DNA from 2 places in the Kitasatospora fiedleri genome. Region 2 is predicted to be linked to the other one. Evidence: predicted binding sites of a transcription regulator. Region 2 holds the regulator's gene; the other holds the start of a gene.
The links. The regulator HspR, encoded in region 2, represses chaperone genes until heat shock. The targets are predictions, from matches to a motif close to TTGAGNNNNNNNNNCTCAA.

Region 1 (15,625 bases), 1.1 Mb from region 2:
CCCCATCCCGGCCGAGGGGTGAGCCCGGCCGGGGCGGGGGTCAGACCCGTTCGGGCTCCCGCCCCGGCCGCTGCCGGTCGTCCGGCTCCCGTTCGGCCAGCTCGGTGAAGACGAAGCGGTTCATCGCCCAGAACCGGAACGCCATCGCCAGCAGGGTGCCGACGATCATCCCGCTGAAGAAGTCGGCGACCTCCTGCGCGAAGTGGCTCACGTCCGGCGTCCGGAGGTCGAACACGTACCGGGACGCCACCAGCGGGAGGTCGTTCACCCCCACCGCCAGCGCGCTCACCACGAAGAACCCGGCCGCCTCCCGCTTGCGCCCGACCGCGCGGAACGACCACTGCCGGTTCAGCACGTACGAGATCACCGTGGTGACCACGGTCGCGACGGTCAGCGCCAGCACCGGCTTGTTCTCCAGCACGGTGGTCTTCAGGCCGAAGTTGATCAGCATGGTGAGGAGGAAGCAGGTCCCTCCGACCACCAGGAACTTCACCAGCGTGCGGTGCTTGACCAGGAACGGCCGGTAGCGCTCCGGGACGGCGGCCAGCACGCGCTGCGTAGGGGACGGCATGCGGGCAGTCTCCCATCGGCGCCGCCCGGAGACCACCAGGGGTGCCGCGGACGGGTCCGCGGGCCCCCGGTGGTGCCGGACGAGGCGTCAGGCCGCCGCCACCAGCACCTCGGCCGGCTCCAGGGCGAGCCGCAGCACCTCGCGGACGTCGGACACCGGGTGCACCGTCAGGCGCTCCAGCACCTCGGCGGGGACGTCGTCCAGGTCCGCCTCGTTGCGCTTCGGGATGATCACCGTGGTGATCCCGGAGCGGTCCGCGGCCAGCAGCTTCTGCTTGACGCCGCCGATCGGCAGCACCCGGCCGGTCAGCGACACCTCGCCGGTCATCGCCACGTCGGTGCGCACCTTGCGGCCGGACAGCAGCGAGGCCAGCGCCGTGGTCATGGTGATGCCCGCGCTCGGGCCGTCCTTCGGCACCGCGCCGGCCGGCACGTGCAGGTGGATGCCCCGCTCGCGCAGCCCGGTCACCGGCAGTTCCAGCTCGGCGCCGCGTGAGCGCAGGTAGGAGAGCGCGATGTGCGCGGACTCCTTCATCACGTCGCCCAGCTGGCCGGTCAGGGTCAGCCCGGTCGAGCCGGTCTCGGCGTCCGCCAGCGAGGCCTCGATGTAGAGGACGTCGCCGCCGGCCCCGGTGACCGCCAGCCCGGTGGCCACGCCCGGCACCGCGGTGCGGCGCTCGGCCGGCTCCTGGGCCGACTCCGGCACGTGGTGCGGCCGGCCCAGCAGGGCCCGCAGGTCGTCCGGGCCGACCGCGGCGGGCAGCTCGCGCTCGCCCAGCTCGACCTGTGCGGCGACCTTGCGCAGGATGCGCGCGATCGCCCGCTCCAGGTTCCGGACGCCCGCCTCCCGGGTGTACTCGGCGGCCAGCCTGCGCAGCGCCCGCTCGTCGACCGTCAGCTCGGCCTCGCCCAGGCCCGCCTTGGCCAGCTGGCGCGGCAGCAGGTGGTCGCGGGCGATGGCGACCTTCTCGTCCTCGGTGTAGCCGTCGAGGCGGACCAGGTCCATCCGGTCCAGCAGCGGCTCGGGGATGGCCTCCAGCACGTTCGCGGTGGCCAGGAACACCACGTCGGAGAGGTCGAGCTCGACCTCCAGGTAGTGGTCCCGGAAGGTGTGGTTCTGCGCCGGGTCCAGGACCTCCAGCAGGGCCGCCGCCGGGTCGCCCCGGTAGTCCGAGCCGACCTTGTCGATCTCGTCCAGCAGCACCACCGGGTTCATCGTCCCGGCCTCCTTGACCGCCCGGACGATCCGGCCGGGGATCGAGCCCACGTACGTCCGGCGGTGGCCGCGGATCTCCGCCTCGTCGCGCACGCCGCCGAGCGCGACCCGGACGAAGGACCGCCCCATCGCCTTCGCCACCGACTCGCCCAGCGAGGTCTTGCCGACCCCGGGCGGCCCGACCAGCGCCAGCACCGCCCCTCCCCGGCGTCCGCCGATCTGGCCCAGGCCCTGGTCCGCCCGGCGCTTGCGGACGGCCAGGTACTCGACGATCCGGTCCTTCACGTCCGCCAGGCCGGTGTGGTCCGCGTCCAGCACGGCGCGGGCCCCGGCGATGTCGTACGCGTCCTCGGAGCGCTCGTTCCACGGCAGTTCGAGCACGGTGTCCAGCCAGGTGCGGATCCAGGAGCCCTCGGGCGACTGGTCGCTGGACCGCTCCAGCTTGTCGACCTCCTTGAGCGCGGCCTCCCGGACCTTCTCGGGCAGCGCGGCGGCCTCGACCCGGGCCCGGTAGTCGTCCTCCTCGGAGTCCGCCTCGCCGTTCAGCTCGGCCAGCTCCTTGCGGACCGCCTCCAGCTGGCGCCGCAGCAGGAACTCCTTCTGCTGCTTGGCCACGCCCTCCTCGACGTCCTTGCGGATGGTGTCGTTGACCTCCTCCTCCGCGAGGTGCTCGCGCAGCAGGCTCAGCGCGTACTCCAGCCGGGCCGGGCGGTCCGCCTCCAGCAGCACCTTGAGCTTCTGCTCGGCGGTCGCGAACGGCGCGTAGCCGATGTGGTCGGCCAGCTCGCCGACGTCCTCGATCGCGGCCACCCGGTCGACGATCTGCCAGGCGCCGCGGCGGCGCAGCCACTGCGTCGACAGCGCCTTGTACTCCTTGACCAGCTCGGCCGCCCGCCCCGCCACCGGCAGCCCCTGGTCCGACTCCTTGAACGGCGTGGTCTCCACCCAGAGCGCGGCCCCGGGCCCGGTCGTCCCGGCGCCGATCCGCACCCGGCGCACGGCCCGCACCAGCGCCGCCGGGTCGCCGTCCGCCAGCCGCCCGACCTGCTCGACCGTCGCCAGCGCGCCCACCGCCGCGTACGACCCGTCCAGCCGCGGCACCAGCAGCACCTGCGGCTTGCCCCCGGCGCTCCCGGCGCGCGCCGCCTCCACGGCGGCCCGCACCTCGGGATTCGAGAGCTCCAACGGAACCACCATGCCGGGAAGCACTACCTCGTCGTCGAGCGGCAGCACGGGCAGGGTGAGTGGAACGGACGTCGATGCCATGATCTCTCCCCAGTCAGTGAAGTTGAGCTGACCTGACTAAGGTTCGGTGCACCGCGATTGTTCCCCACCCGTTGTTCACCGTCAGTGAACGCAGCGCGAGAACCCCGCACCCCGGTCGGGGCGCGGGGTTCGGCGCGGGGGCCGGGCGGTCAGCCCTCGGCGGACGCGGTCTCCGGGCGGGGCCGGACCTGCCAGGCCGGCGCCCGCCGCACCCGCCACGGCGGCCGGGGCCCGCGGCCGCGCAGCAGCGGCCAGAGCGAGACGCCCACCGCCAGGGCCGCCGGGTGGCCGACCGAGGTGACCAGGTCGGGGTCGGTCACCAGCTGGTGGCCGACCAGCGCGACGCCCGCGCCCAGCGCGGTCCGCCGCCCCACCGGGCCGAGCAGCCCGGCGAGCGCGCCCAGCGAGGCGAGGACGCCGTACGAGACGCCGATGTCCATCGCGTCGAGCAGCTCCTTCTCGGCCCGGCCGGTCGCCACCGCGGCGACCACGACGGCCTGCGAGAGCAGCGTCGCGGCGACGTGGCCGGCGCCGAAGACGCCGAGGGCACGAAGGCCGCCGACGCGTCGTTCCAAGGGTGCGACGGTGAGGGCGAAGGCCCAGAAGTACGGCATCCAGACCGGTCCGGCGACCCACAGGCCGCTGCCGACCAGGGAGAGGGCGGGGTGGACGAGCAGGTTGTGCGCGTCGGTGGAGGAGAGGGACTGGAGCCGGTGCACGGTCTCCGGGTCGCCCAGGCGCGCGTACAGGGTGGTGCCGAGCAGCAGCGCGAGGTAACCGAGTGCGAACGGGTTGGCCCGCGGGGTGGGCACGGCCCGCAGCCCGGGGCGGATCAGTCGTCGACGCAGTTCCGCGCTGGTCATGGTGCCTCCAGAACGCCTTGTCCGGCCCACGATACGGGTGCCGGGTGAGAGCCGTCTGAGGAACTTCTGTGAAGACCTCCGCCCCGGCACCTGCCGCTCGCACACGTACCGTTACGGCTCGCAAGTGCTCCGGGTAAGGTATCGGCCCGTGCCCGTCCGAGCGGGGACCTGCCAAACCGGCCGCGACCGCGGACGGGCGCTCCCGCGCGGAACGGCACGGCGGAAGCAAGACGACGACGGAACAAGACGACTACGAGCGGAGCCCGCCGTCCCCCCGGACGGCCGGCCCGCGAGCCCTGGGGGCGGTGGCGTGACCGTGACAGAGATCCAGCAAGAGACGATCAGCAGTGGGCCGGTGGGCACCCAGCGACGGGTGCTCGTCGTGGAGGACGAGCCCACCATCGCCGAATCGATCGCGGCCCGGCTGGGAGCAGAGGGCTTCAAGGTGGCGGTGGCCCACGACGGGCCGGGCGCGGTGGACGGGTTCCACACCTGGCAGCCGGACCTGGTGGTGCTCGACATCATGCTGCCGGGCTTCGACGGCCTGGAGGTGTGCCGCCGGATTCAGGCGCAGCGCCCGGTGCCGGTGCTGATGCTGACCGCGCGGGACGACGAGACGGACCTGCTGGTGGGCCTGGGCGTCGGCGCGGACGACTACATGACCAAGCCGTTCTCGATGCGCGAGCTGGCGGCCCGGGTGAACGTGCTGCTGCGCCGGGTGGAGCGCGCCCAGCAGGCGGCCCGCACCCCCGCGCTGGGGTCGCTGCGGTTCGGCGAGCTGGAGATCGACCACGTGCAGCGCCGGGTCCGGCTGGGCTCGGGCGACGTGCACCTGACGCCGACCGAGTTCGACCTGCTGGCCTGCCTGGCGGCGCAGCCGCGCGCGGTGCTGACCCGCGAGCAGCTGCTGGCCGAGGTGTGGGACTGGACCGACGCGTCCGGCACCCGCACGGTGGACAGCCACGTGAAGGCGCTGCGCCGGAAGATCGGCGCGAGCTGGATCCGCACGGTGCACGGCGTGGGGTACGCGCTGGAGGCCCCGCTGTCCTGACCGGGCCCCGCCGGTCCCGGGCCCGCGGGCCCGCGCGGCTGCCCCCGCCCCGCCCCGAGCACGAGTCGCAGGGACACCATGACCTTTCCGCAGCAACGCAACGGGGAAGCCGAACCGGCTTCCCCCCGGCCCCGGCCCTCGCTCGCGGCGCGCGCCGCGCACCGGGTGTGGGCCGACATCCGCCCGTTCGACCCGGTCCGGTCGATCAAGGGCAAGCTGGCCATGCTGGTGGTCGTCTCGGTGGTGCTGGCCACCGGGATGGTGGTGGTGGCGATCCGCTCGGAGACCCAGATCCGGCTGATCATGATCTTCTCGCTGATCGCCTCGCTGCTGTTCATGCAGTTCCTGGCGAACGGCCTGACGGCGCCGCTGCGCGACATGACGGCGGCGGCGCGGTCGATGGCGGAGGGCGACTACAGCGCCCGGGTCGAGGTGTCCTCGCGGGACGAGATCGGCGAGCTGGCCGACACCTTCAACCGGATGGCGGGCGACCTGGAGGCCGCCGACCGGCACCGCCGCGAGCTGATCGCCAACGTCTCGCACGAGCTGCGCACGCCGATCGCGGCGCTGCGCGGCCTGCTGGAGAACGTGGTGGACGGCGTGGTGAAGCCGGACCCGAAGAACCTGGGCACCGCGCTGGAGCAGACCGAGCGGCTGGGCCGGCTGGTCACCCACCTGCTGGACCTGTCGAAGCTGGACGACGGCGTGGTCCCGCTGGACTCCCGCCCGTTCCGGGTCGGCCCGTTCCTGGACGGGGTGCTGCGCGGGGTGACGGTGGACGGCGCGACGGCGGGCGGCGCGTACGCCCGGCGCGAGGACGTCCGGCTGGCGCTGGACGTGCAGCCGGCCGACCTGGCGGCGGTGGCGGACGCGGAGCGGCTGCACCAGGTGGTGGCCAACCTGGTGGACAACGCCTGCAAGCACTCGCCGGCCGGCGGCACCGTGACGGTGCGGGCCCGGGCGGCGGAGGGCGGCGGGCTGCTGCTGGAGGTCGAGGACCAGGGCCCGGGCATCCCGGCGGCGGACCGCGAGCGGGTCTTCGAGCGGTTCGGCCGCAGCGGTTCGCCGACCGCGCTGGGGCCGGGCAGCGACGGCGGGACGGGCCTGGGACTGGCGATCGCGCGCTGGGCGGTGGACCTGCACGGCGGCCGGATTCGGGTGGCGGAGGCGGCCGCGGGCTGCCGGATCGAGGTCACCCTCCCGGGTGAGGCGCCGGTCCCGGCCTGAGACTGTGGCGCAATCGGTACAAACCGGGGCCGGGCTGCTCGGTGCCGGTCCCCGGCCCGAGCCGTAAAATGGTCCAGACCACTGGTTCGTCCGATTTTCCGCCGGTATGACCACGACCGATCAGGGGCCGAGTTCCCTGATTTCCGGCATCTCTAACGCTCGGATTCAGCCAAAAACCAGCCCGGCGATGTGATCTGGGCGACGCCTGACCACCGGGGACTGCGCGATCACTGGTCGGAGGCGTAGCCTTAATCCCCGCTGTCCACCATCCCAAAAGGAAGCGGAAGAGGGCGGTTGCCCCGTGTCGCCACACCAAGAAACCCCCAGCTCGGCAAGCTCCACTGGCTTCGGCCCCAATGAGTGGCTCGTCGACGAGATCTACCAGCAGTACCTCCAGGACCCGGCCTCGGTCGACCGTGCCTGGTGGGACTTTTTCGCCGACTACAAGCCCGGTACCGAGGTGACTCCAGTGACCCAGGCCGCAACTCCGGTCGGCGCCCAGCCGACCCCCGTTGCCGCTCCCGTTGCCGCAGCTCCGGCCGCGCCCGCCGCCCCCGCGCCCGTCGCGCCGGCGCCCGCGCAGCCGGTGGCCGCTCCCGCGCCGCTCCCGGCCGCCCCCGCCGCGCCGCCCGCGCCGAAGGCGGCCGCCCCGGCCGCCGCCGCGCCCGCGAAGGCCGCCGCGGAGGGTCCCGAGCTGGTCCAGCTGCGCGGCCCGGCCAAGGCCGTGGCGTCCAACATGGACGCCTCGCTGGAGGTTCCGACCGCCACCTCGGTGCGCGCCGTGCCGGCGAAGCTGCTGATCGACAACCGCATCGTCATCAACAACCACCTGCAGCGGGCCCGCGGCGGCAAGGTGTCCTTCACCCACCTGATCGGCTACGCGCTGGTCCAGGCCGTGAAGGCCAACCCCGGCATGAACCACAGCTACAAGGTGGAGGACGGCAAGTCCTACCTGGTGAAGCCCGAGCACGTGAACCTGGGCCTCGCCATCGACCTGGTCAAGCCGAACGGCGACCGCCAGCTGGTCGTCGCGGCCATCAAGAAGGCCGAGACGCTCGACTTCTTCGGCTTCTGGCAGGCCTACGAGGACATCGTCCGCCGGGCCCGCGCCAACAAGCTGACCATGGACGACTTCACCGGCGTCACGATCTCGCTGACCAACCCCGGCGGCATCGGCACCGTGCACTCGGTGCCGCGCCTGATGCAGAACCAGGGCACCATCGTCGGCGTCGGCGCCATGGAGTACCCGGCCGAGTTCCAGGGCTCCTCCCAGGAGACGCTGGCCCGCCTGGGCATCTCCAAGACCATGACCCTGACCTCGACCTACGACCACCGGGTCATCCAGGGCGCGGCCTCGGGCGAGTTCCTGCGCTCGATCCACCAGCTGCTGCTGGGCGCGAACAACTTCTACGACGAGGTGTTCGAGTCCCTGCGCATCCCGTACGAGCCGGTGCGCTGGGCCACCGACGTGGCCACCACCCACGACGACGAGGTCAACAAGACCGCCCGGGTCATCGAGCTGATCCACTCCTACCGGGTCCGCGGCCACCTGATGGCCGACACCGACCCGCTGGAGTACATGCAGCGCAAGCACCCCGACCTGGACGTCGTCTCGCACGGCCTCACCCTGTGGGACCTGGAGCGCGAGTTCGCGGTCGGCGGCTTCGGCGGCCAGAAGATGATGAAGCTCCGCGACATCCTCGGCCTGCTGCGCAACACCTACTGCCGCACCGTCGGCATCGAGTACATGCACATCCAGGACCCGGCGCAGCGCACCTGGCTGCAGGAGCGCCTGGAGAAGCCGTACACCAAGCCGGAGCGCGAGGAGCAGCTGCGCATCCTGCGCCGGCTGAACTCGGCCGAGGCGTTCGAGACCTTCCTGCAGACCAAGTACGTCGGGCAGAAGCGCTTCTCGCTGGAGGGCGGCGAGTCGCTCATCCCGCTGCTGGACGCCACCATCGACGCCGCCGCCGAGCACCGCCTCGACGAGGCCGTCATCGGCATGGCCCACCGCGGCCGGCTGAACGTGCTGGCGAACATCGTCGGCAAGCCGTTCGGCAAGATCTTCGGCGAGTTCGAGGGCAACCTCGACCCGAAGTCGATGCACGGCTCCGGCGACGTGAAGTACCACCTGGGCTCCGAGGGCACCTTCACCGGCCTGGACGGCGAGACCATCAAGGTGTCGCTGGCCGCCAACCCCTCGCACCTGGAGACCGTCGACCCGGTCGTCGAGGGCATCGCCCGCGCCAAGCAGGACATCCTGGACTTCGGCGGCACCACCTTCCCGGTGCTGCCGATCCAGATCCACGGCGACGCGGCCTTCGCGGGCCAGGGCGTGGTCGCGGAGACCCTGAACATGTCGCAGCTGCGCGGCTACCGCACCGGCGGCACCGTGCACATCGTGGTCAACAACCAGGTCGGCTTCACCGCCGCCCCGGCCTCCTCGCGCTCCTCGATGTACTGCACCGACGTGGCCCGGATGATCGAGGCGCCGATCTTCCACGTGAACGGCGACGACCCGGAGGCCGTGGTCCGCGTCGCGCGGCTGGCCTTCGAGTTCCGCCAGCAGTTCCACAAGGACGTCGTGATCGACCTCATCTGCTACCGCCGCCGCGGTCACAACGAGGCCGACAACCCGTCGTTCACCCAGCCGCTGATGTACGACCTGATCGACAAGAAGCGCTCGGTGCGCAAGCTCTACACCGAGGCGCTGATCGGTCGCGGCGACATCACCATGGAAGAGGCCGAGCAGGCGCTCCAGGACTTCCAGGGCCAGCTGGAGAAGGTGTTCGCCGAGGTCCGCGAGGCCGTCGCCGCCCCGGCCCAGGCCGAGGCCGGCCGCCCGGTCGCGGACTTCCCGGTCTCCATCCAGACCGGCATCTCCGCCGAGATGGTCAAGCGGATCGCCGCCTCGCAGGTCAACCTGCCGGACTGGCTGACCGTGCACCCGCGCCTGCTGCCGCAGCTGCAGCGCCGCGCCGCCTCGGTCGAGGACAACACCATCGACTGGGCCACCGGCGAGGCGCTCGCCATCGGCTCGCTGCTGATGGAGGGCCACCCGGTCCGGCTGGCCGGCCAGGACTCCCGCCGCGGCACCTTCGGCCAGCGCCACGCGGTGCTGATCGACCGGAACACCGGCGAGGACTACACCCCGCTGATGTACCTGACCGAGGACCAGGCCCGGTTCACCGTCTACGACTCGCTGCTCAGCGAGTACGCGGCGATGGGCTTCGAGTACGGCTACTCGCTGACCCGCCCGAACGCGCTGGTCATGTGGGAGGCGCAGTTCGGCGACTTCGTCAACGGCGCGCAGACCATGGTCGACGAGTACATCGCGTCGGCCGAGCAGAAGTGGGGCCAGCACTCCGGCGTCACCCTGCTGCTGCCGCACGGCATGGAGGGCCAGGGCCCGGACCACTCGTCCGCCCGCCCGGAGCGCTTCCTCCAGCTGTGCGCGCAGGACAACATGACGGTCGCCATGCCGACCCTGCCGTCGAACTACTTCCACCTGCTGCGCTGGCAGGCGCACAACCCGCACCACAAGCCGCTCATCGTCTTCACCCCGAAGTCGATGCTGCGCCTGAAGGCCGCGGCGTCCGCCACCTCCGAGTTCCTGAGCGGCTCGTTCCGCCCGGTGATCGGGGACAGCACGGTCGACCCGGCGCAGGTCCGCAAGGTGGTCATCACCTCCGGCAAGTTCTACTACGACCTGGAGGCGGCCCGGACCGCGCGCGGCACCACCGACACCGCGATCGTCCGGGTCGAGCGCCTGTACCCGCTGCCGGTGGCCGAGCTCCAGGAGGAGCTGAGCCGCTACGGCGAGGACGTCCAGTTCGTCTGGGCGCAGGAGGAGCCGGCCAACCAGGGTGCCTGGCCGTTCATCGCGATGAACCTGGTCGACCACCTGCAGGTCGTGGTCGGCCGCTCCGGTGGCAACGCCCGGCTGCGCCGGGTCGCCCGCACGGCCTCCTCGGCCCCCGCGGTCGGCTCCGCCAAGCGGCACGCCGCCGAGCAGCAGGCGCTGATCGAAGAGGTGTTCTCGCTCTGACGCGCTGAGGCGCGGCACGGCACGACGCCGTACGGCACGGAACGGATCGCCCCCGTCCCCGGTTCTCCGGGGGCGGGGGCGTTTCCGCTTCCGCTTCCGGTTCTGCTTCCGCTTCCGCTTCCGGTTCCGTTTCCGGACCGTGACGCGCTGCGGGAGCCGGTGGGCTGCACGGGTTCTGACGGGTCGATAGGTTGTGGTTCGCCGTTCCGGGCGCCGCGCGCCGGACGGCCGTCTTTCGACACGCTCATCCGAGGGGGACCCGCCTCATGGCAGCCGACACTCCGCAGCACGCCGCTCCGCTCCCACCGGTCTTCCAGCCGCTGCTGCCGGACGACCCCCGCGAGGTCGGCGGCTACCGGCTGTTCGCCCGGCTCGGCGCCGGCGGCATGGGCCGGGTCTACCTGTCGTACACGCCGGGCGGCCGCCCGGTGGCGCTCAAGGTGGTGCGGCCGGAGTTCGCCGAGGACGGGGAGTTCCGCCGCCGCTTCGCGCAGGAGGTGAGCAGCGCCCAGCGCATCCACGGGCTGTACACGGCGCAGGTGATCGACTCCGGCGGCCTGGAGTCGGGCGCGCCCTGGCTGGTCACCTCGTACGTGCCGGGTCCGTCGCTCCAGCAGGTGGTGCGCGAGCACGGGGCGCTGCCGGTGCGGACGGTGCTGCTGCTGGTGGGCGGCATCGCGGAGGCGCTGCAGGCGATCCACAGCGTGCGGGTGGTGCACCGGGACCTCAAGCCGGCCAACGTGCTGGTGGCCGCGGACGGGCCGCGGGTGATCGACTTCGGCATCGCCCGGGCCGCCGACGCGACGGCGCTGACCGGCACCGGCTACCGGATCGGCTCGCCGGCGTTCATGTCGCCGGAGCAGGCCCAGGGCCGGCCGGTCACCGCGGCCACCGACGTGTTCGCGCTGGGCGCGCTGGCCGCGTACGTGGCGGGCGGCGCGCCGCCGTTCGGCGACGGCCCGGACACCGCGGTGCTGTACCGGGTGGTGCACGAGCAGCCGGAGCTGAACGGCGTGCCCGCACCGCTGCGCGAGCTGATCGGGCGCTGCCTGGCGAAGGACCCGGCGGACCGGCCGACGCCCGCCGAGATCATCCTGGCGGCCCGCGAGCACCCGGTGGTGGGCGGGCAGCTGCGGTTCGGCGAGGACTGGCTGCCGGGGCAGGTGAACACCGAGATCACCCGGCGCTCCGACCTGCCGCGGACCCCGCCGACCCCGCTGCCGGCCGCGCCGCCGACCCTGCCGGCCACTCCCCCGCAGCCGCTCGCGCCGCCGGTGCGGCAGCAGCACGCCCCGGTGGCGCCGCCGGCGGGCGTGTTCGGGCCGCCCACCCCGGTCTCCGAGGCGGTCACCGGCCCGGTGGCCCCGGCCGACCCGACGGTGCGGCCGGCCGAGCAGCACACCCCGCCGCCCGGCCCGGCCGTCCCGCTCGCCGCCGGTCCGGCCCCGGCCGGACCGGCGGAGCGTCACCGCGGGGTGTCCTGGAAGACCCTGCTGATCGTCGCGCTGGTGACCCTGCTGGCCGGGACGGCGGGCGGGCTGGTGCTGATGAAGCAGCTGGGCGGCGACACCGGGGGCACCCCGGTCGCCACCGAGACCGTCACGGTCGGTCCGAGCCCCACCGGCGGCGGTGCCGGGGGCGACAGCGTGAGCCGGGACCAGGTGTCGGCGTCGCCGTCCGCCTCCGGCAGCCCGAAGTCCTCGCCCTCCGGGTCGGCCCGCCCGAGCGGGGCGCCCGCCGGGTTCACCGCGGTCTACACCGACCGCGAGCTGTCCGCGCCCAGCAGCGACTACGGCTTCGACCTGGTCAACGGCAAGGTGGTGCCGACCTCGGTCAACGACGACCTGGTGCGGCCGGGCTACGACAAGCTGTCCGTGCCGGACGACTTCGACCGCTACCTCAGCAAGGCGGACTCGCTCACCCCGCAGGAGTGCTCGGACGCCATCGACAAGAACCCCAGCGCCGCGTTCCCGTACGGGGACCTGCCGCCGGGCCGGATGATCTGCGTGCGCAACCGGCAGAGCTGGAGCGTGGCGATCATGAAGATCACCAACGTCACCAACGACGGCGCGGTCTCCCTCGCGCTCAGCTACTACCGGTACAACGGCTGATCGGCGCGCCACTATCCTGGGTTCCGACGGACCTGGAACCACCCACCCCCGGAGCGAACCACCGTGTACTTCACCGACCGCGGCATCGAGGAGTTGGAGAGCCGGCGAGGCGAGGAGGAGGTCACCTTCGAGTGGCTGGCCGAGCGCCTGCGGGAGTTCGTGGACCTGAACCCGGACTTCGAGGTGCCGGTGGAGCGGCTGGCCACCTGGCTGGCCCGGCTGGACGACGAGGACGACGAGGAGTGAACGGCTGACGGGACGTCAGCAGCACGGCCCGGGAGGCGAGTTCGCCCCCCGGGCCGTTCGCGTTCCCGGAGCCCGGGACGGGGCCGCCCCGGAGTCCGGCTCGGGGTCGGCTCGGGGTGCGCTCCGGGTCGGGGTGGGGGCCGGAGCGCCTTGACTTCCGCGCCACGCGATATATCGTGAATAACAGGACGACGCGATACATCGCGTATGGGAGGACGGGGAGTCGGACATGACGCAGTGGACGGTAGACAGCACTCAGCAGATCGCCTTCGACGAGAGCGTGCACACCCTGCACGTGCGGGTCGTCGACGGCACCGTGAACGTGGTCCCCACCGAGGGGCCCGCCCGGCTGGAGGTGGCCCGGCTGGAGGGTGAGCCGCTCCAGGTCGTCCTGGAGGACGGCGTGCTCACCGTCACCTACAAGGACCTCAGCTGGGGCGAGTTCGGCGAGGCCGTGAAGTCGGTGCAGACGGTCAAGTCCTTCTTCTCCGGGCTGCGCCGCAAGCGCAGCGCCGACCTGACGGTCGCGGTCCCGGCCGCCGCCGTGGTCCGGGTCGGCACCGTCTCCGCCGACGCCACCATCTCCGGCATCGCGGGCGAGGTCGGCGTGCACGGCGCCAGCGGCGCCACCACGCTGGCCGGGCTGACCGGCCTGGTCAGCGCCAACACCGTCTCGGGGGACGTGGACGCCGAGGGCCTGTCCGGCCAGCTGAAGGTCAACACGGTCTCCGGCGCGGTCACCCTGGTGGCCGGCTCCGCGACGAAGATCCGCGCCCACTCGGTCTCCGGCGCCGTCACCCTGGACCTGGACGCCGCCACCCCCACCGACATCGGCGTGAACACCGTCTCCGGCGCGGTCGGCGTCCGGCTGCCCGCCCTCGCCGACGCCAAGGTCGAGGCCGGCACCACCAGCGGGACGCTCTCCAGCGCCTTCGCCGAGCTGAGCGTCGGCGGCGGCTGGGGCTCCAAGAAGCTCTCCGGCCAGCTCGGCACCGGCCGCGGCCGCCTCGCGGTGACCACCGTCACCGGCGCGGTCACCGTCCAGCGCCGCCCCGAGGCCGAGGAGGAGCACCCGGCCAAGGAACTGTCGGCGGCCCCGCTCGACCTGACCAAGGAGTCCTGATGACACCGGTGTTCGGCCACGGGCGGCTGCGCCTCTACCTGTTGAAGCTGCTCGACGAGAGCCCCCGGCACGGCTACGAGGTGATCCGCCTGCTGGAGGAGCGCTTCCACGGCCTGTACGCGCCCTCCGCGGGCACCGTCTACCCCCGGCTGGCCAAGCTGGAGGCGGAGGGCCTGGTCAGCCACACCACCGAGGGCGGCCGCAAGGTCTACCGGCTCACCGACCAGGGCCGGGCCGAGCTCGCCTCCCGCGCGGCCGAGTTGACCGACCTGGAGGCCGAGATCCACGACTCGGTCGGCCAGCTCGCCGGAGCCATCCGGCAGGACGTCCGGGACAACGCCAAGGACCTGCGCGCCGAGCTGTGGAACCAGGCCGCCGCCGAACCCGGCGCCTCCTCGACCGGCACCCCCTGGCGCGACCAGGAGTCCTGGCAGCGGGCCAAGGAGGAGTTCGCCCGGCTCAAGGCCGAGACCAAGGAGCAGGCCCGGCGGGCCAAGGAGCAGGAGAAGGCCGCCCGGCAGCAGGCCAAGGCCGCCGAGGCCGAGTCCCGGCGGCTGCGCGAGCAGTCCAGGGCCGCCCGCACCGCCGCCCAGCAGGAGGCGCTGCGGCTCAAGCGCCGGATCGAGGAGCAGGTCCGGGCCGCCCGCACCGCCGCGGGCGGCGACTGGTCGGCCGGCCTGGCCGAGGGCCTGGCCGAACTCACCCGCGGCCTCGGCTCGTTGGCGGACGCCGCGCGCTGGGGCAGCCCCGAGGAGCCGTCCGTCCGGATCGACCTGGACAAGGACGCCCCGGCGGACGCGACCGGCCCGGCCGACGCCGCCGGCACCGCTGCCGCCGCCGAGCTGCCCGACTGGGCCCGCACCGACCCGGACGGCGACCCGGCCCGCGAGCTGGAGCGCCTGCTCGACCGGTTCCGCGACCACGTCCGGGACACCGCCCGCGACCGGGGCGTCGACGCCGCCCGGCTGGCCCGCGCCCAGCAGGCGCTGGCCGCCGCCGCCCGCGCCCTGTACGGGCGTTAGTCCCGCACCGGAGACCCGGAGCGCCCCCCGAGGACGGGTCGGGGGGCGCTCCGCCGCGTCCGTCCCCGGGTCAGGGGGTGAGCACCAGCTTGCCGAACACGTCCCCGCGCTCCAGCCGGGCGAACGCCTCCCGGGCCCCGGCCAGCGGCAGCACCGAGTCGATCACCGGCCGCACCCCGGTGTGGGCGCACAGCGCCAGCAGGCCGGCCAGTTCCTCCTTGGTGCCCATGGTCGAGCCGACCACCTTCAGTTCCAGGAAGAAGATCCGGTTCAGTTCGGCGGCCTTCGGGTTCGGTCCGCTGGTCGCCCCGGAGATCACGACGGTGCCGCCCGGGCGCAGCGACTTCACCGAGTGCGACCAGGTCGCCGCGCCGACCGTCTCCATCACCGCGTCCACCCGCTCCGGCAGCCGGGCGCCGCTCTCGAACGCCGCGTCCGCGCCGAGCTCCACCGCCCGGGCCCGCTTGGCCTCGTCCCGTCCGGTGACCCACACCCGCAGCCCGGCCGCCTTGGCCAGCACCACCAGCGCCGTGGACACCCCGCCGCCGGCGCCCTGCACCAGCACCGTGTCGCCGGGCTTCACGCCCGCGTTGGTGAACAGCATCCGGTAGGCGGTCAGCCAGGCGGTCGGCAGGCAGGCCGCCTGTTCGAAGCTGAGTTCCGCCGGCTTGGGCAGCAGGTTCCAGGTCGGCACCGCGACGCGCTGGGCGAAGGTGCCCTGGTAGCGCTCGGTCAGGATCGAGCGCGGCTCGTGCGGGCCCACCCCGTGGCCGCTCTGGCCGACCACCGAGTGGATCACCACCTCGTTGCCGTCCTCGTCGACGCCCGCCGCGTCGCACCCCAGCACCATCGGCAGCCGCTCGGCGGGCAGGCCCACCCCGC
Region 2 (15,625 bases):
AGGACGGGATGGACGACGGGTCGATGCTCACGGGGATGTCCCTTTCACGGTGCACGGTCGGCTGCCGATGGGGGGCCGCCTCTCCTGGTCTCCATCCTGCCTCATTCGGGGCCCGCGGCACAGGGTGCACTCCGCCGCGTGATCATGTCCCCGCCGACCGCGGCGCGGCCGGTGCGGGCCGGTGGGCGGGGCCCGGGCGGGGCCCCGCCCACCGACGGGGCGTCACTTCTCCAGCGAGGCGCGCGGACCGACGCTGAGCCGGTCGGAGGAACCGTCGTGGTCGACCACCACCGTCTCGCCGTCGTGCACCCGGCCGGAGAGGATCTCCTTGGCCAGTTGGTCGCCGATCGCGGACTGCACCAGCCGGCGCAGCGGCCGGGCGCCGTACGCCGGGTCGTAGCCGGTGAGCGAGAGCCAGTCCCGGGCGGCCGGGGTGACGTCCAGGGTGAGCCGGCGCTCGCGCAGCCGGCGGGCGAGCGCGGCGACCTGGAGGTCGACGATCCGGCTGAGCTCCTCGGTGCCCAGCGGGTCGAACACCACGATGTCGTCCAGCCGGTTCAGGAACTCCGGCTTGAAGGACTGCCGCACCGTCTCCAGCACCAGCTCCTTCTTGCGCTCCTCGGGCGTGGCCGGGTTGACCAGGTACTGGGAGCCCAGGTTGGAGGTGAGGATCAGGATCGCGTTGCGGAAGTCCACCGTGCGGCCCTGGCCGTCGGTGAGGCGGCCGTCGTCCAGCACCTGGAGCAGCACGTCGAACACCTCGGGGTGGGCCTTCTCCACCTCGTCCAGCAGGACCACGCTGTACGGGCGGCGGCGGACCGCCTCGGTGAGCTGGCCGCCCTCCTCGTAGCCGACGTACCCGGGCGGGGCGCCGACCAGGCGGGAGACCGAGTGCTTCTCGCCGTACTCGCTCATGTCGATCCGGACCATGGCGCGCTCGTCGTCGAAGAGGAAGTCCGCCAGGGCCTTGGCCAGCTCGGTCTTGCCGACGCCGGTCGGGCCGAGGAAGAGGAACGAGCCGGTCGGGCGGTCCGGGTCGGCGATGCCGGAGCGGGTGCGGCGCACCGCGTCGGAGACGGCGCGGACGGCCTCGTGCTGGCCGATCAGGCGGCGGCCCAGCTCCTCCTCCATCCGCAGCAGCTTGGCGCTCTCGCCCTCCAGCAGCCGGCCGGCCGGGATGCCCGTCCAGGACGCGACCACGTCCGCCACGTCGTCCGGGCCGACCTGCTCCTTGACCATGCTGGTGTTCGGCTCGTCCGCCGCGCGGTCCTGCGCCTCGGTCAACTCCCGCTCGGCGGCCGGGATCTCGGCGTACATCAGCTTGGAGGCGCGCTCGAAGTCGCCGTCGCGCTGGGCGCGGTCCAGGCTGCCGCGCAGGTCGTCCAGGCGCTCCTTGAGCTCGCCGACCCGGTTGAGCGACTTCTTCTCCTGCTCCCAGCGGGCGTTGAGGGTGCTCAGCTGCTCCTGCTTGTCAGCGAGGTCGCGCCGGAGCCGGCCGAGCCGCTCGACCGAGGCCGGGTCGGACTCCTTCTCCAGCGCCAGCTCCTCCATCCGCAGCCGGTCGACCGCGCGCTGCAGCTCGTCGATCTCCACCGGGGAGGAGTCGATCTCCATCCGCAGCCGGGAGGCGGCCTCGTCCACCAGGTCGATCGCCTTGTCGGGCAGGAAGCGGGCGGTGATGTACCGGTTGGACAGCGTCGCCGCGGCGACCAGCGCGGCGTCGGTGATCTCCACCTTGTGGTGCGCCTCGTAGCGGCCCTTGAGGCCGCGCAGGATCGCGATGGTGTCCTCGACGCTGGGCTCGCCGACCATCACCTGCTGGAAGCGGCGCTCCAGGGCCGGGTCCTTCTCGATCCGCTCGCGGTACTCGTCCAGCGTGGTGGCGCCGACCATGCGCAGCTCGCCGCGGGCCAGCATCGGCTTGAGCATGTTGCCCGCGTCCATCGAGGAGTCGCCGCCGGCGCCCGCGCCGACCATGGTGTGCAGCTCGTCGATGAAGGTGATCACCTGGCCGTCGGAGGCCTTGATGTCGTTCAGGACGGCCTTGAGCCGCTCCTCGAACTCGCCGCGGAACTTCGCGCCCGCGACCATCGCCGCCAGGTCGAGCGCGACCAGGCGCTTGCCGCGCAGCGACTCCGGCACGTCGCCCGCGACGATCCGCTGGGCCAGGCCCTCGACCACCGCGGTCTTGCCGACGCCGGGCTCGCCGATCAGCACCGGGTTGTTCTTGGTCCGCCGGGAGAGCACCTGCACCACCCGGCGGATCTCCTGGTCGCGGCCGATCACCGGGTCGAGCTTGCCGTCCCGCGCGGCCTGCGTCAGGTCGGAGCCGTACTTCTCCAGGGCCTTGTAGGTGCCCTCCGGGTCCGGCGAGGTGACCCGGGCGCTGCCCCGGACCTCCTTGAACGCGGCCAGCAGCGCCTGCGCCGTCGCGCCCTGCTGCCGGAGCGGCTCGGCGGCCTGCCCGCCCTCGGCGGCCAGGCCGACCAGCAGGTGCTCGGTGGAGACGTACTGGTCGTCCAGGTCGGTGGCGCGCCGACCGGCCTCCTCCAGCACGGCCAGGGTGTCGCGCGCGAGGTTCGGCGCGGCGACCGTGGAGCCCTGGGCGGCCGGGAGTGCGGCGGCCTGCTGGCGGGCGGCGGCGGCGATCCGCCCCGCGTCCGCCCCGACGGCCTCCAGCAGCGGGCGGGCCAGGCCCTCCGGCTGGTCGAGCAGGGCCAGCAGGACGTGCACCGGCTTGACGTCCGGGTTCCCCGCGGCGCTGGCCTGCCGGATGGCGGAGGACAGGGCCTCCTGCGTCTTGCTGGTGAACTTACTGGCGTCCACTGCGGGCATACCCCTCTCGTCTCGGGACTGGTACGAGTCTGCTGAGTACAGCATGCACTAAGTTGAGCGTATTCCGCTCAGGTTTTACGAAGGGTTTCCGCTCAGCCCGTCCGGGCGGGCGGTCCGGCCGCTCCGCTCAGCCCTTCCGGCCCCGCTCAGCCCTTCCGACCCCCCGCTCAGCCCTTCCGGACGGCCCGGCCCGGTCCGGGCGCCCGGGTCAGCCCCAGCAGCTCACGGGCCGGCCCGGCCGGGCGCTGGCCGGCCGGCCAGACCGCGCGCAGCGGGCGCTGCAGCTCCAGTCCGGCCAGCGGCACGGCGACCAGCCGGCGGGTGGCCAGCTCCTCGGTCACCGCCAGCTCGCTCAGGCAGACCGGGTCCGCGCCGGTCATCGCGGCCGCCTTCAGCGCCGTCGAGGAGGCCAGCTCCAGCCGGGGCGCGGCCGGGCCGCCGTACGGGGCCAGCGCCTCCTCCAGCACCTCCCGGGTGCCCGAGCCGACCTCGCGCAGCACCAGCGGGGTGGCCGCCAGCTCGGCGCCGGTGACCGGGGTGCGGCGGCGGGCCCAGCGGTGCTCGGGGAGACCACCACCACCAGCCGGTCGGCGGCCACCACCGCGCCGGACAGGCCGGGCGGGGTGGAGGTGCCCTCGACGAAGCCCAGGTCGGCCTCGCCGGCCAGCACCTGGGCGGCGACGTCGTGCGAGTTCGCGGTGCGCAGCGTGACGGCGGTGCCCGGGATGGCCTCGTTCAGGGCCAGCAGCCAGCCCGGCATCAGGTACTCGGCGACGGTCAGGCTGGCCACCACCCGCAGCCGGGCGTCCCGGCGGCCGCGCAGCGCGTCGATCCCGGCGTCCAGCGCCTGGGCGGCCTCGACCACCTGCCGGGCCCACTCGACCACCAGCCGGCCCGCCTCGGTGGGCCGGGAGCCGCGCGGCGAGCGCTCCAGTAGCGGCACCCCGATCTGCCGTTCCATGCCCTTGATCCGGGCGCTGGCGGCGGGCTGGCTGACGCCCAGTTCGGCGGCGGCCCGCCCGACGCTGCCCAGCCGGGCCACGGCGAGCAGCAGCTCCAGGGCGCCGAGTTCCGGGACGTGCGGGGAGAGGGCCATAGGCCCAGGCTATGTCCTCATAGCGGGCGGCTCGCTACCGCCGTCCCGCCCGCGCGGGGACGGTGGAGGCATGGCAACCCTCCTCGCGCCGCGCACCACCCTGCGCACCCCCGACCTGTCCCGGCTCGGACCCCACTGGTACGCCGCCGTGATGGGCACCGCGATCACCGGCAACGCCGCCGCCGCGCTGCCGGTGGACGTCCCCGGCCGCGCCGCCTTCGCCGAGGCGGTCTGGACGCTCTCGCTGCTGATGCTGGCCGCCCTGCTGGCCGGCCGCGCCGTCCACCTGACCCGGCACCGCGAGCAGGCCCGGCACACCCTGCTGGCGGACCCGTCCGCCGCCGTCTTCTACGGCTGCCCGCCGATGGCCCTGCTGGCCGTCGGCTACGGCGCGCTCACCGTCGGCGGCCCGGTGCTCGGCGAGCCGGCCGCGCTCGCGCTGGACGCGCTGCTGTGGACGGCGGGCACCGCGTACGCGCTGGCGGTGGCCGCCGGGCTGCCGTACCTGATGGTCACCCGGCACCGGCTGTCCGCGCTGGAGGCCAACCCGACCTGGCTGCTGCCGGTGGTCGCGCCGATGGTGTCCGCGGCGCTCGGCCCCGCGCTGGTGCCGCACCTGCCCGCGGGGGCGCCCCGGCAGGCGCTGCTGTACGGGTGCGTGGCGATGTTCGGGGCCAGCCTGCTGGCCACCCTGGCGCTGCTGCCGGTGGTCCTCGGCGGGCTGCTGCACAGCAAGCTGCCCGCCCTGGTGCTCACCCCGTCGCTGTTCCTGGTGCTCGGGCCGCTGGGCCAGTCCACCACCGCCGTCCACCAGTTCGCCGACGCGCTGCCGCTCGCGCTGCCCGGCGCGGGCCCCGGCGCCGGGGCGGCGGCCCGCGCGCTGGCCGAGGTGTACGGCGTCACGGTGACGGGGTTCGCGCTGCTCTGGCTGGCGGTGGCGCTCGCCGCGAACCTGCGGGCCCTGCGGGCCGGGATGCCGTTCGCGATGACCTGGTGGGCCTTCACCTTCCCGGTCGGCACCCTGGTCACCGGCACCACCGCGCTGGCCCGGCACACCGGGTTCGGCGGATTCACCGCCCTCGCCGCCGGGCTCTACCTGCTGCTGCTCGCGGCCTGGGCGGTGGCGCTGGCGCGGACCGCGGGCGGCCTGCGGGCGGGCCGCCTGCTCTGAGGCCCGCCTGCTCTGAGGCCCGCCGGGTCCTCGCGGGCGGCCGGAGCGGCGGGCCGGGCGGGACGTTCGGGCCCGGCCGATATTCGACGCAGTGGATTCCGGATCGGTGGGTTCGGCGGAGGATTGCCGAATTCCCGTTCCGGGCAGTGACATTCCGCCCGGCCGCGACGCCCCCGGTCAGGGCCTCTCTCCACCCCTTTTCGAATGCCTGTTCGGGAGAGGGGGGCAATAGGGGGAGAGCGCCATTCCGGGCACCGGGCCGGGGCGTTTGCTGCATGTTCCTGCACTTGCGGGAACCTGCAGCCGGAGAGCACTTGTTCGGAGTGCGCGCCGCTGTGAGGGTGTAGACACGCCAAGTCGTCCGGGGCAGCCGCAGCCCGAGTCGGCGACTTGCTCTTCGCGTGGGGGCGACAGGTGCGTACGCATCTGCGCAACGGGGGGAAGAGCACCGGCCGGGACGCCACGTGTGGTGGTGGCTGCCCGACCGGGTCGGCGAGGCGTTGCTGCTCCGCCTCGCCGAAGCGCCATGACGCTGGCGTGACACGAGCGGGTCCTCCGGGGTCCGGGTGCCGACGGCACCCGGCCCGGGGGGCGCGCCCGGCCCGCGGGGGTGACTCCCGCCGTCGAGCCCGACGGCCCTCTGGGATCATCATCCGCAAACGGAGGAACACGGCAGGGAGTGCTCGACGTGGCAGCGGACCACCCGAAGTCCGATCCGGACACCGACCGGTCCGGCGCACCCGTGACGTCGGCCCCACCCGTGACCCCCGGCGTCCCCGGCACGCCGGACGGCCCGTCCCTCGGCGACCCGGCCTGCGGCGACGCCTCCCTCGACGGCCCGTCCCCCGACATCCCGCCCCCCGGCGAACACCCCCTCGGCGGCCTGTCCTTCGGCCCCCGTTCGACCCGGACGCCGGACTGCCCGAGGAGGACGCCACCCGGCTCTACCTGGCCGTCCTCGCCGCCGGCGGCCGCATCCCGCTGGACGCGCCGCCCCCGCTCGGCACCGACCTCACCCCCGAGCGCCAACAGGCCCTGCTGGAGCAGCTGGTGGCGATCGGCCTGATGCTGCCCAACCGGATCGACGGCTGCTACGTCGCGGTCAGCCCGCGGGCCGTCGCCGAACGCCTCGGCGCCGACCTGCGCTCCCGCGCCACCCGCCTGCTGCTCGACGCCGGCCGGCTGCCCGCCGCGCTCGACCCGCTCGCCCGCGCCTACGACGCCGTCCCCCGGCCCGCCGACCGGACCAGGCAGGCCGTCTACATCGACGGCCAGGAGGGCATCCGGCTGCGGATCGCCCAACTGGTCTCGGACTGCCGCCTCGAACTGCTCAGCGCCCAGCCCGGGCTGCGCCCGCCCGCCGTCCTCGAACTCGCCCACACCCAGGACCGGCGGATGCTCAGCCGGGGCGCCACCCTGCGCGCCCTCTACCAGCCCGTCGCGCTCACCGAGGACAGCGCCGTCCGGCACGCCACCACGATGACCGAGCACGGCGCCCAACTCCGCGTCCTGGACGAGCCGTTCCTCCGGCTGATCGTCATCGACCGGCGGATCGCCGTGATCCCCGCCGCCGAGGACCACAGCCGCGCCGCGTTCGTCGAGGACCCCGCCGCGATCGCCTACCTGGTGGCCGGCTTCGAACGCGACTGGGCCCGCGCCGAGCAGGTCCACTGGCACGGCCTCGACAGCCGCACCCTGACCCGCGCCATCACCGAACGGGTCGGCCGCCTGCTCGCCCAGGGCCTCACCCAGCGCGCCGTCGCCACCCGCCTGGGCCTGTCCGAGCGCACCGTCGCCGGGCACATCTCCCGCCTGCGCGACCTGTACGGGGCCGGCACCCTGTTCCAGCTCGGCTGGCTGATGAGAGGCGGCGGCGGACGTGGCTGACCCGACCCCCGCCACCGCCCCCGCTCCGGCCTGCGGGCCGATCGACGCGCAGGCGTGGCGCCTCTACCTGGACGTCCTGGAAGCCGGCGGCCGGGTCGCCGCCGACGCCCTCCCCGCCCCGCAGCGGCCCGCCCTCGCCGGGCTGCTGCGCACCGGCCTGCTGATGCTGGACGGCCACGACGGCTCCTACCTGGCCGTCAACCCCCGCTTCGTGGCCGACACCCTCGGCACCGAGATGAACGCCGAGGCCACCCGCCTGCTCAACCGGGCCGAACGCCTGGCCGCCGACCTCGAACCGCTGATCGCCGCCTACGACAGCGTGCCCCGCCCGGCCGGACCCGTCCCCGCCGACCTCCAGATCACCGGACGCGAGCACATCCGTCAGCGGATCGCCCAACTCGGCTCCGCCTGCCGGGAGGAGGCCCTGACCTCGCAGCCCGGGAAGCCGCTGCCCGCCGCCCTGGAACTGTCCCTGCGCCAGGAACTGCCGGTCCTGCGCCGCGGCTGCCGCATCCTCACCCTCTACCAGCCGACCGTGCTCACCGAGCCCGCCGTGATCCGCTACGCCGCCACCGTCACCAGGGCCGGCGGCGAGGTCCGACTGCTCGACGAGCCCTTCCAGCGCACCCTGGTCTTCGACCGGGCCACCGCCGTGGTGCCCGCCGCCGAGGACTTCTCCCGGGCCGCGGTGCTCTCCGACCCCGCCACCGTGGGCATGATCGTCGCCAACTTCGAACGCGACTGGGCCCGCGCCGAACGCGTCCCCTGGCACAGCCTCCTGGACAGCGACCCCGCCCGGACCGCCTCCGCCCAGGTCGGCCGCCTGCTGGCCGCCGGCCTGACCCAGAAGGCGATCGCCTCCCGGCTGGGCCTGTCCGAGCGCACCGTCGCCGGCCACATCTCCCGCCTGCGCGACCTGCACGGCGCCGAGACGCTCTTCCAACTCGGCTGGCTGATGCGGCGGGAGAAGCCAGGTGCCTGACACCCCGCCGCCCCGGCCCGGACCCGCCCCCCTCCCCGCGCGGCTGCTCGCCCCCGGGCCGCCGGTCCAGCACGATGGGAGCGAGCGGCCCACCGCCGTCGACCCGCGCACCGCCACCGGCCGGCCGGTGCGGGAGGGAACGAGGTGAACCCCCTGCTGAGCGACGCCGAACGCGCCCTGTACCGCGAAGTCCTCGCCCGGGGCGGCCGGATGATGTTCCGCGAGGCGGCGCGGCTGGACGCGGACGCCGTGCACCGCCTGGTCGAGTTCGGACTGCTGGTGCACCACGCCGTCGACGAGTCGCTGACCGCCGTCAGCCCGCGCACCGCCGTCGGCCGGCTCGGCGCCCGGATGCGGGCCGAGGGGGCCGGGCTGCTGCTGCGGGCCGAGGAGACGCCCGCGCTGCTCGAACCGCTCAGCCTGGCCTACGAGTCGGCGCTCGGCCGGGACGACCGCTCCAGCGTGGTGCACCACGTCCGGGACGTGGAGCAGATCCGGCACGGCATCCTCCAGGTCGAGTCCGAGACGCGCGAGGAGATCCTGGCCGCCCAGCCCGGCGGCGCCCGTCCGCGGCAGTTCCTGCGGCAGTCCCTCGAACTCACCCGGACCCACCTGGACGCCGGCATCGCCCTGCGCACCCTGTACGCGCCCGGCGCGCTCGCCGACCCGCCCACCGCCTCCTACGCGGCCGACGTCACCGACCTCGGCGAACGCATCCGGGTCCTGGACGAGCCGTTCACCCGGCTGCTGGTCTTCGACCGCAAGGTGGCCGTCATCCCGGCCGCCGCCGACCACTCCAGCGCCGCCTTCGTCGAGGACCCCGTCCTGGTCGCCCTGCTGGTCGAGCGCTTCGAGCGCGACTGGGCCCGCGCCGCGACCGTCGACTGGCACGCCGCCGCCGGCCGCCCGCGCGGGACGGGCGTGCCGCCCGAACTCACCGACCTGCTAGCCGCGGGCCTGACCCAGCGGGCGATCGCCTCCCGGCTGGGGCTCTCGGAGCGGACGGTGGCCGGGCACATCGCCCGGCTGCGGGAGTTCTACGATGCGGAGACCCTGTTCCAGCTGGGCTGGCAGCTGCGCGGGGCGTCCGGACGACCCGCCGCGCCGCCGGGGGCAGCGCCCCGCGCGGACGGCTGAGAAGGAGCGGGACCCGTGAGCGAGGCGAACCCGGTCGCCCTGCCGAGCGAGGCGGAGCAGCGGCTCTACCAGCAGGTCCTGGACCAGGGCGGGCGGGTGGCGTTCCGGGAGGCGGTCGAGCAGGACCCGGCCGGGGTGCTGCGGCTGCTGGAGCTTGGGCTGCTGGTGCACGACGCCGCCGCGCAGGTGCTGACGGCGGCCGACCCGCGGGCGGTCGGCGACCGGATCAGCGCCCGACTGCGCGCCGAGGGCACCCGGATGCTGCTGCGCGCGGAGGAGCTGCCCGCGCTGCTGGAGGACCTCACCCAGGCCTACGACGCGACCCCGCGCCGGGCCGACCGCTCCAGCGTGGTGCAGCACGTCGAGCGGACCGAGCAGATCCGGCAGCGCGTCCGGCGGCTGGCGGACGAGGCGCGCGAGGAGGAACTGTCCCTGCACCCCGGCGGGACCGGGTCGACCCCCCTGCTGGACCGGTCGCCGGAGCGCACCCGCCGCTTCCTGGAGCGCGGGGCGGCCGTCCGCACCGTCCACGAGCCGACCGCGCTGCTGGACGGGCCGACGGTGCGCTGGGCGGAGAGGGTGACCGGCTGGGGCGGCCGGTTCCGCACCTTGAGCGAACCGTTCAGCAGGCTGCTGGTCTTCGACCGCCGGATCGCCGTCGTCCCGGCGTCGGCCGACGACTCCAGTGCCGCCTTCATCGAGGACCCGGCGGTGGTCGCGTTCCTGGTCGCCGCCTTCGAGCGGGACTGGGAGCGGGCCGAGCGGGTCCAGTGGCGCTCCGCCGAGCACGGGGGCGCGGACGAGAGCGCGGTGCCGGTCCACGAGCAGGTGGGCCGGCTGCTCGCCCGGGGCCTGACCCAGAAGGCCGTCGCCTCCCGGCTGGGCCTCGGCGAGCGGACCGTCGCCGCGCACATCTCCCGGCTGCGCGAACTCCACGGCGCGGAGACCCTCTTCCAGCTGGGCTGGCAGATGCGGGGAGCCGGGTGACCGGGGGAGCGGACGGGCGGGCGGGCCGGTGGCGCGGGGCGGGCGGGCCGTCAGCCGGTGGCGATCTCCGGGGACCAGAAGCCGTACGGGCCGGTGTGCTCGCGGCGCGGCCGCGGGAACTGGTCGCCGGGCGCGGTCCAGAAGCCGCCGCGCAGCGACAGCGCCATCCCGGCCCAGTCCAGCGCGGTCTCCACGGTGTGGTGCAGCGCCTCCTGCGACCAGGTGTCGTCGAAGACCAGCGGCAGCACCGGCGAGACCTGCTCGATGGTGGCGATCAACGGGTTGTGCGTGATCGCCTCGTCCACCAGCAGCACGATCGGCTTGCGCAGCGCCGACGCCCACCCGAGCTCCAGGCTCACCCCGGCCGACAGCGGGGCGCCCACGTACGCGAAGACCAGGTCCGCGCTCTGCATCGCCCGGAAGTCCGACGGCACCCGCTGCTCCGGCGCCCGTCCGGCCACCGTCCACGCGTCGCTGTGGTGCGCGCTGTACACCGCGGCCCCGCTGTCCAGCAGCGTGCTGCGCAGCGTGGTCAGCCTGGTCCGGCTGGCCAGCGTCACCACACTGTCCGCCGGGCCGGTCAGCCGCATCAGCGGCGCGGCCAGGAACACGCGTGCGCGGCGCCCCTCGGCGCGGTGTTGCAGGTGGTGCTCACTCATGTCGACTCCGGGTGTGGTGATTCGGCCGTCGGGTCCGATGCCCCCTGTCCGTCGGAACGGCGGTTGAGGACCCGGAGATTGCCGCGCTCCGGGTTCGGCGGCCGGTGCGGTGGACGCGCTGGATTGTGCTACTGCGGTTACGACTAGCTGATCGTCCATCGCCGGGTGTCAACGAGTCCACTGGCGCACGGTGGCATCTGGCTGCCTGGCGGATAGATGACACCTCGGCCCGCGGCCCCCCTTCGTGCGCGCCGACATGCACATTTCAGCGGCCGATCCTCGGCATGATGAGGGGGGTGGGGTGACGTGAGGGCGGTTGATGGGGAATCATATGTCGGAAATTGGTGCGACCATCGTTCGAGCGGGCGATGCTCGCGATGGATTTGTCCCGAAAGGAGTGATGTTGTGCTGAAGGTCCGTCGTATCCTGATCGCGGCTGTTCTGCTGGGCATCACTGTGTTTCTCGGAGCCGGCCCGGCGAGCGCGGACTCCTACTGGAGCGCCTCCGAGACCACTGTGGTGCAGAAGGCCCTCGTGGCGGACATGGACAGCCACTGGTAGGCCCCGGCGTCGAGGGGCCGCCGAGCTCAGCCCGTCGGCCCCTCGGCCTGTGCGATCTTCCACCCGAGCTGGAAGAGCGTCTCCACCCCGTACTCCTCGCGCATTTCGGCGATGTGGCGGGCGAGGGTGCGCTCGCTGAGGCCGATGCGCCGGGCGATCGTGCGGTGCGCGATGCCCTCCAGCATCATGCGGATGATTTGCTTGCGCATGCTGGACACCACCTGCGGCGGTATTTCGTGGCCGCCGGTGAAGGGGATGGCGCGTTCCCACTGGCTGTGGAAGACGCCCACGATGTAGTCGATGACGGCGTCGTCCCGGACGAAGGCCGCGCGGTCCCGGTTCTGCTCGTCGCCGACGGTTATCACGGCGACCTTCCGGTCGATCACGATCAGCTTGGCGAAGGCCTCGTCCAGTGTTCTCACCTGGCAACCTTCTTGGGTCACCGCCTGGACGTAGCTGATCGTCGGGTTCGAATAGCGGGCGCTCGGCTGGTAGATGGTCCTGATCGTCCCGCCGCGTTCCACGAATTCCATATCGCGGGCGATCGCTATCTTCAGGGCGTCCTCGCCGCGGCCCCCGCCGGGTTGTGCCGTGAGCATTTCATTCGACGCACTGGCCATGATCGCCGCCAGGTTTTCGTTGATGTTCCCCCGGCCCTGGACGTATTCGATGGCGCCGCCGGATTCGGGGTGCGCGATGTAGGCCAGGTACTCCTGGTGGAGTTCTTGCAGGGCCTGGGTGGTCGCCATCGAGCGGTGCAGGATTCTGGTGGCTTCCAGCTGGAAGCCCAGTGACAATGCCTCGGCCAGCTGCTGGGGGTCCTTCACCGCGTACGTCCCGGCCGGGCCCACCTCGGGCTGCAGGAGCCCGACGTCCAGCAGTTCGTGCAGCGCGGGGTCGTCCCGGTCGGCGGGGAGGGCGTGGCGCCCGGTCAGCTTCCCGCCGCTCTGCACGGCCCGGGTGTAGAGGGCCCGGGCCTCGGGGGAAAGGCCAGGGGCTGCGGCGGGGTTCCTCCGCTCAGTGCTCATGTCCATGACTCCTTGCCTGAGCTGGGGCCTTTGGTGGATCCGGCGCGTGCCCTCCGGCCCGCATCATAGAGCGAAGGTCTCCCGATCCCCCTCGGATTACCGGACTGCGGACAGGCGGGCGGCGCTCCGGAAAAGAACTCTGACAGGACGCGGAAGCCGCCGGCACCCCCCGAACGGGAGGGGTGTCGGCGGCTCGGTGCCGGGCGCTCAGCGCTTGGGCCGCCAGACCACCAGCGCGCTGGACTGCTGGACCTGCTGGTAGGGGACCAGGTCGCGGCGGTAGGAGGCGTGCACGGCGGCCTCGCGCTGCTGGAGGGTGGCGGCGGCGCTCTCCAGGGCGTCGACCAGTTCGCTGACGCGCGACTGCAGGGCGGCGACCTGGTTCTCCAGCTCGATGATCCGCTTGATGCCGGCCAGGTTGATGCCCTCGTCCTGGGAGAGCCGCTGGACCTCGCGCAGCTGCTGGATGTCCCGGGCGGAGTAGCGGCGGCCGCGGCCGGCGGTGCGGTCGGGGCTGACCAGGCCGAGGCGGTCGTACTGGCGGAGGGTCTGCGGGTGCAGCCCGGAGAGTTCGGCGGCCACCGAGATGACGTAGACCGGGGTGTCCTCGGTGAGCACGTACGGCGGGGCGGCGGCGCGGGGGCGGCCGCCGCCGGGCAGGCCCTCGCCCAGGCCGGGGCCGGGGCCGATCCGGCCGGTGCCGTCGCGGCTGCTGTCGGGATGGGGACTCATCGGGGTCTCACGCTCCCTCCGCCGCCTTGAACAGGGCGGCTCGCGGGTCGTCCGAGGCGGTGGCCTCGCGGTACTGCTCCAGTGCGGTCAGCGCGTCTCCGTCGACGTGCTTGGGCACCGAGACCTCCACGGTGACCAGCAGGTCGCCGCGGGTGCCGTCCTTGCGGGTGGCGCCCTTGCCCCGGGCCCGCATGGTCAGGCCGTTGGCGCTGCCGGGCGGCAGCTTGAGCTTCACGGCCGGACCGTTCAGGGTCGGCACCTCGATGGTGCCGCCCAGCGCGGCTTCGGGGAAGCTCACCGGCACGGTCACCGTGAGGTTGTCGCCCTTGCGCCCGAACACCGGGTGCGGGTCGACGTGCACCGTGACGTACAGGTCTCCGGGCTGGCCACCGCGCTCGCCCTGGGCGCCCTTGCCCTTGAGCCGGATTCGCTGGCCGTCCTGCACCCCGGCCGGGATGCGCACCTGCATGGTGCGGGCCGAGGAGGCCCGGCCGCTGCCGTGGCAGACGGTGCACGGGTCGTCGACGATCATGCCGCGGCCCTTGCAGTCCCGGCAGGGCTCGGAGAGCGCGAAGGCGCCCTGGCCCCGGCTGACGGTGCCCGCGCCGACGCAGGTCGGGCAGACCCGCGGGGTGGTGCCGGCCTTGGCGCCCGTCCCGGCGCAGGCGCGGCAGGCGGCCTGGGAGGTCATCCGCAGCGGCACCGTCGCGCCGTCCACGGCCTCCTCGAAGTTCAGCGTGACCTCGGTCTCGACGTCGGCCCCGCGGCGCGGCTGGGCGGTCTGCCGACCGCCGCGGTTGAACAGGCCGCCGAACACGTCGCCGATCCCGCCGCCGCCCGAGCCGCTCCCGCCGTTGAAGAGGTCGCCGAAGTCGAAGCCCCCGGCCGCGCCCGCCCCGCCGGGCCGGAAGCCGCCGCCCGCGAACAGCGAGCGGGCCTCGTCGTACTCCTTGCGGCGCTTCTCGTCGGAGAGCACGTCGTACGCCTCGGAGATGTCCTTGAAGCGCTCCTCGGCCTTGGCGTCGCCCTTGTTCGCGTCCGGGTGGAACTCGCGGGCCAGCTTGCGGTACGTCTTCTTGATCTCTGCGGCGGTGGCGTCCTTGGGCACGCCGAGGACCTTGTAGTAGTCCTTCTCCACGTAGTCCTTAGCGCTCATGGCCTTTGACCGCCACCTCCCGGAATCCCGAAGTTCTGTTGCCTGCCGGCACCGCGCGGTGCGGTGCCGTGATACGGCGCTGCGGAGCCGGCCGTCGTACTGGACGACGTACGACTCCGCAGCGCACGGGGACTCTACTCAGCTGTCGGACGGGCCGTCAGCCTGGTCGCCGTCCGGCTCGCCGGTGGTCTGGGTGCCCGGCTGGGGCTCCGCGACCGCGACCATCGCCGGGCGGATGATCCGCTCGCCGATCCGGTACCCGGGCTGGAGGATCTGCACGCAGGTGTCCTCCGTCACGTCCGACGAGTAGCTGTGCATCAGCGCCTCGTGGATGGTCGGGTCGAAGGGCTCGCCCTCCTTGCCGAACTGCTGCAGCCCGAGCTTGGCGACGACCGTCTCCAGCGACTCGGCGACCGACTTGAAGCCGCCCGTCACCTCGCCGTGCTCGCGGGCCCGGCCGATGTCGTCCAGCACCGGGACCAGCGACTCCAGGATGCTGGAGACCGCGATCTCCCGGACGGTGGCCCGGTCGCGCTCGACCCGCTTGCGGTAGTTCTGGTACTCGGCCTGGAGCCGCTGCAGGTCGGCGGTGCGCTCGCCGGCCTCGCGCTTGGCGGCGGCCAGTTCGTCGGCACCCGCACCCGCGACGGCCTCCTCGGCTGCCTTGAGCACGGCCTCCTCGGCGGCGGAGTCGTCGCCGGGCTGCTCGCCCTGCGGCTTCTCCGTCATGCCGCACCGCCCTTGGGCTTCTCGTCGTCGACGATCTCGGCGTCGACCACGTCGTCCTCCTTGGCGCCCGCCTCGCCGGCCCCGGCCGCGCCGGCCGCCGCGCCCGCGCCGTCGGCCTGCGCGTACAGCGCCGCGCCGAGCTTCTGGGCGGTGGTGGAGACCTTCTCGGTGGCGGTGCGGATGGCCGCGACGTCCTCGCCCTTGAGGGTCTCCTTGAGCTCGCCGATGGCGGTCTCGACCTCGGTCTTGACGTCCGCCGGGAGCTTGTCCGCGTTGTCCGCGATGAACTTCTCGGTCGAGTAGACGAGCTGCTCGCCCTGGTTGCGGGTCTCGACGGCCTCGCGGCGCTTGGTGTCCTCCTCCGCGTAGCGCTCGGCCTCCTCGCGCATGCGGTTGACCTCGTCCTTCGGCAGCGAGGAGCCGCCGGTGACGGTCATCTTCTGCTCCTTGCCGGTGCCGAGGTCCTTCGCGGCCACGTGCATGATGCCGTTTGCGTCGATGTCGAAGGTGACCTCGATCTGCGGCAGGCCGCGCGGGGCCGGCGGCAGGCCGGTCAGCTCGAACATGCCGAGCTTCTTGTTGTACGCCGCGATCTCGCGCTCGCCCTGGTAGACCTGGATCTGCACGGAGGGCTGGTTGTCCTCGGCGGTGGTGAAGATCTCGGA

Region 1: a site for HspR is predicted at 3,075-3,093, ahead of lon (endopeptidase La). Genes of this name have one in related genera too.

The regions. Positions count from the first base shown of each region.
Region 1 is NZ_OX419519.1:4,927,349-4,942,973, reverse strand. It holds gene QMQ26_RS22815 (ABC-2 transporter permease) at 1-22, shown strand, start outside; gene QMQ26_RS22810 (GtrA family protein) at 41-571, opposite strand; gene lon (endopeptidase La) at 659-3,052, opposite strand; gene QMQ26_RS22800 (rhomboid-like protein) at 3,202-3,915, opposite strand; gene QMQ26_RS22795 (response regulator transcription factor) at 4,232-4,966, shown strand; gene QMQ26_RS22790 (HAMP domain-containing sensor histidine kinase) at 5,045-6,193, shown strand; gene QMQ26_RS22785 (multifunctional oxoglutarate decarboxylase/oxoglutarate dehydrogenase thiamine pyrophosphate-binding subunit/dihydrolipoyllysine-residue succinyltransferase subunit) at 6,495-10,241, shown strand; gene QMQ26_RS22780 (serine/threonine-protein kinase) at 10,508-12,352, shown strand; gene QMQ26_RS22775 (DUF6104 family protein) at 12,416-12,598, shown strand; gene QMQ26_RS22770 (DUF4097 family beta strand repeat-containing protein) at 12,828-13,721, shown strand; gene QMQ26_RS22765 (PadR family transcriptional regulator) at 13,721-14,743, shown strand; gene QMQ26_RS22760 (zinc-binding dehydrogenase) at 14,814-15,625, opposite strand, start outside.
Region 2 is NZ_OX419519.1:3,804,542-3,820,166, reverse strand. It holds partial or broken gene QMQ26_RS17700 (YbjN domain-containing protein) at 1-31, opposite strand, end outside; gene clpB (ATP-dependent chaperone ClpB) at 223-2,826, opposite strand; partial or broken gene QMQ26_RS17690 (LysR family transcriptional regulator) at 3,003-3,931, opposite strand; gene QMQ26_RS17685 (SLAC1 family transporter) at 4,002-5,102, shown strand; gene QMQ26_RS17680 (hypothetical protein) at 5,791-6,168, shown strand; gene QMQ26_RS17675 (LuxR family transcriptional regulator) at 6,153-6,989, shown strand; gene QMQ26_RS17670 (LuxR C-terminal-related transcriptional regulator) at 6,982-7,971, shown strand; gene QMQ26_RS17665 (helix-turn-helix domain-containing protein) at 8,116-9,108, shown strand; gene QMQ26_RS17660 (helix-turn-helix domain-containing protein) at 9,124-10,095, shown strand; gene QMQ26_RS17655 (hypothetical protein) at 10,146-10,754, opposite strand; gene QMQ26_RS17650 (hypothetical protein) at 11,160-11,315, shown strand; gene QMQ26_RS17645 (hypothetical protein) at 11,342-12,343, opposite strand; gene QMQ26_RS17640 (heat shock protein transcriptional repressor HspR) at 12,551-13,075, opposite strand; gene dnaJ (molecular chaperone DnaJ) at 13,083-14,231, opposite strand; gene grpE (nucleotide exchange factor GrpE) at 14,370-14,960, opposite strand; gene dnaK (molecular chaperone DnaK) at 14,957-15,625, opposite strand, start outside.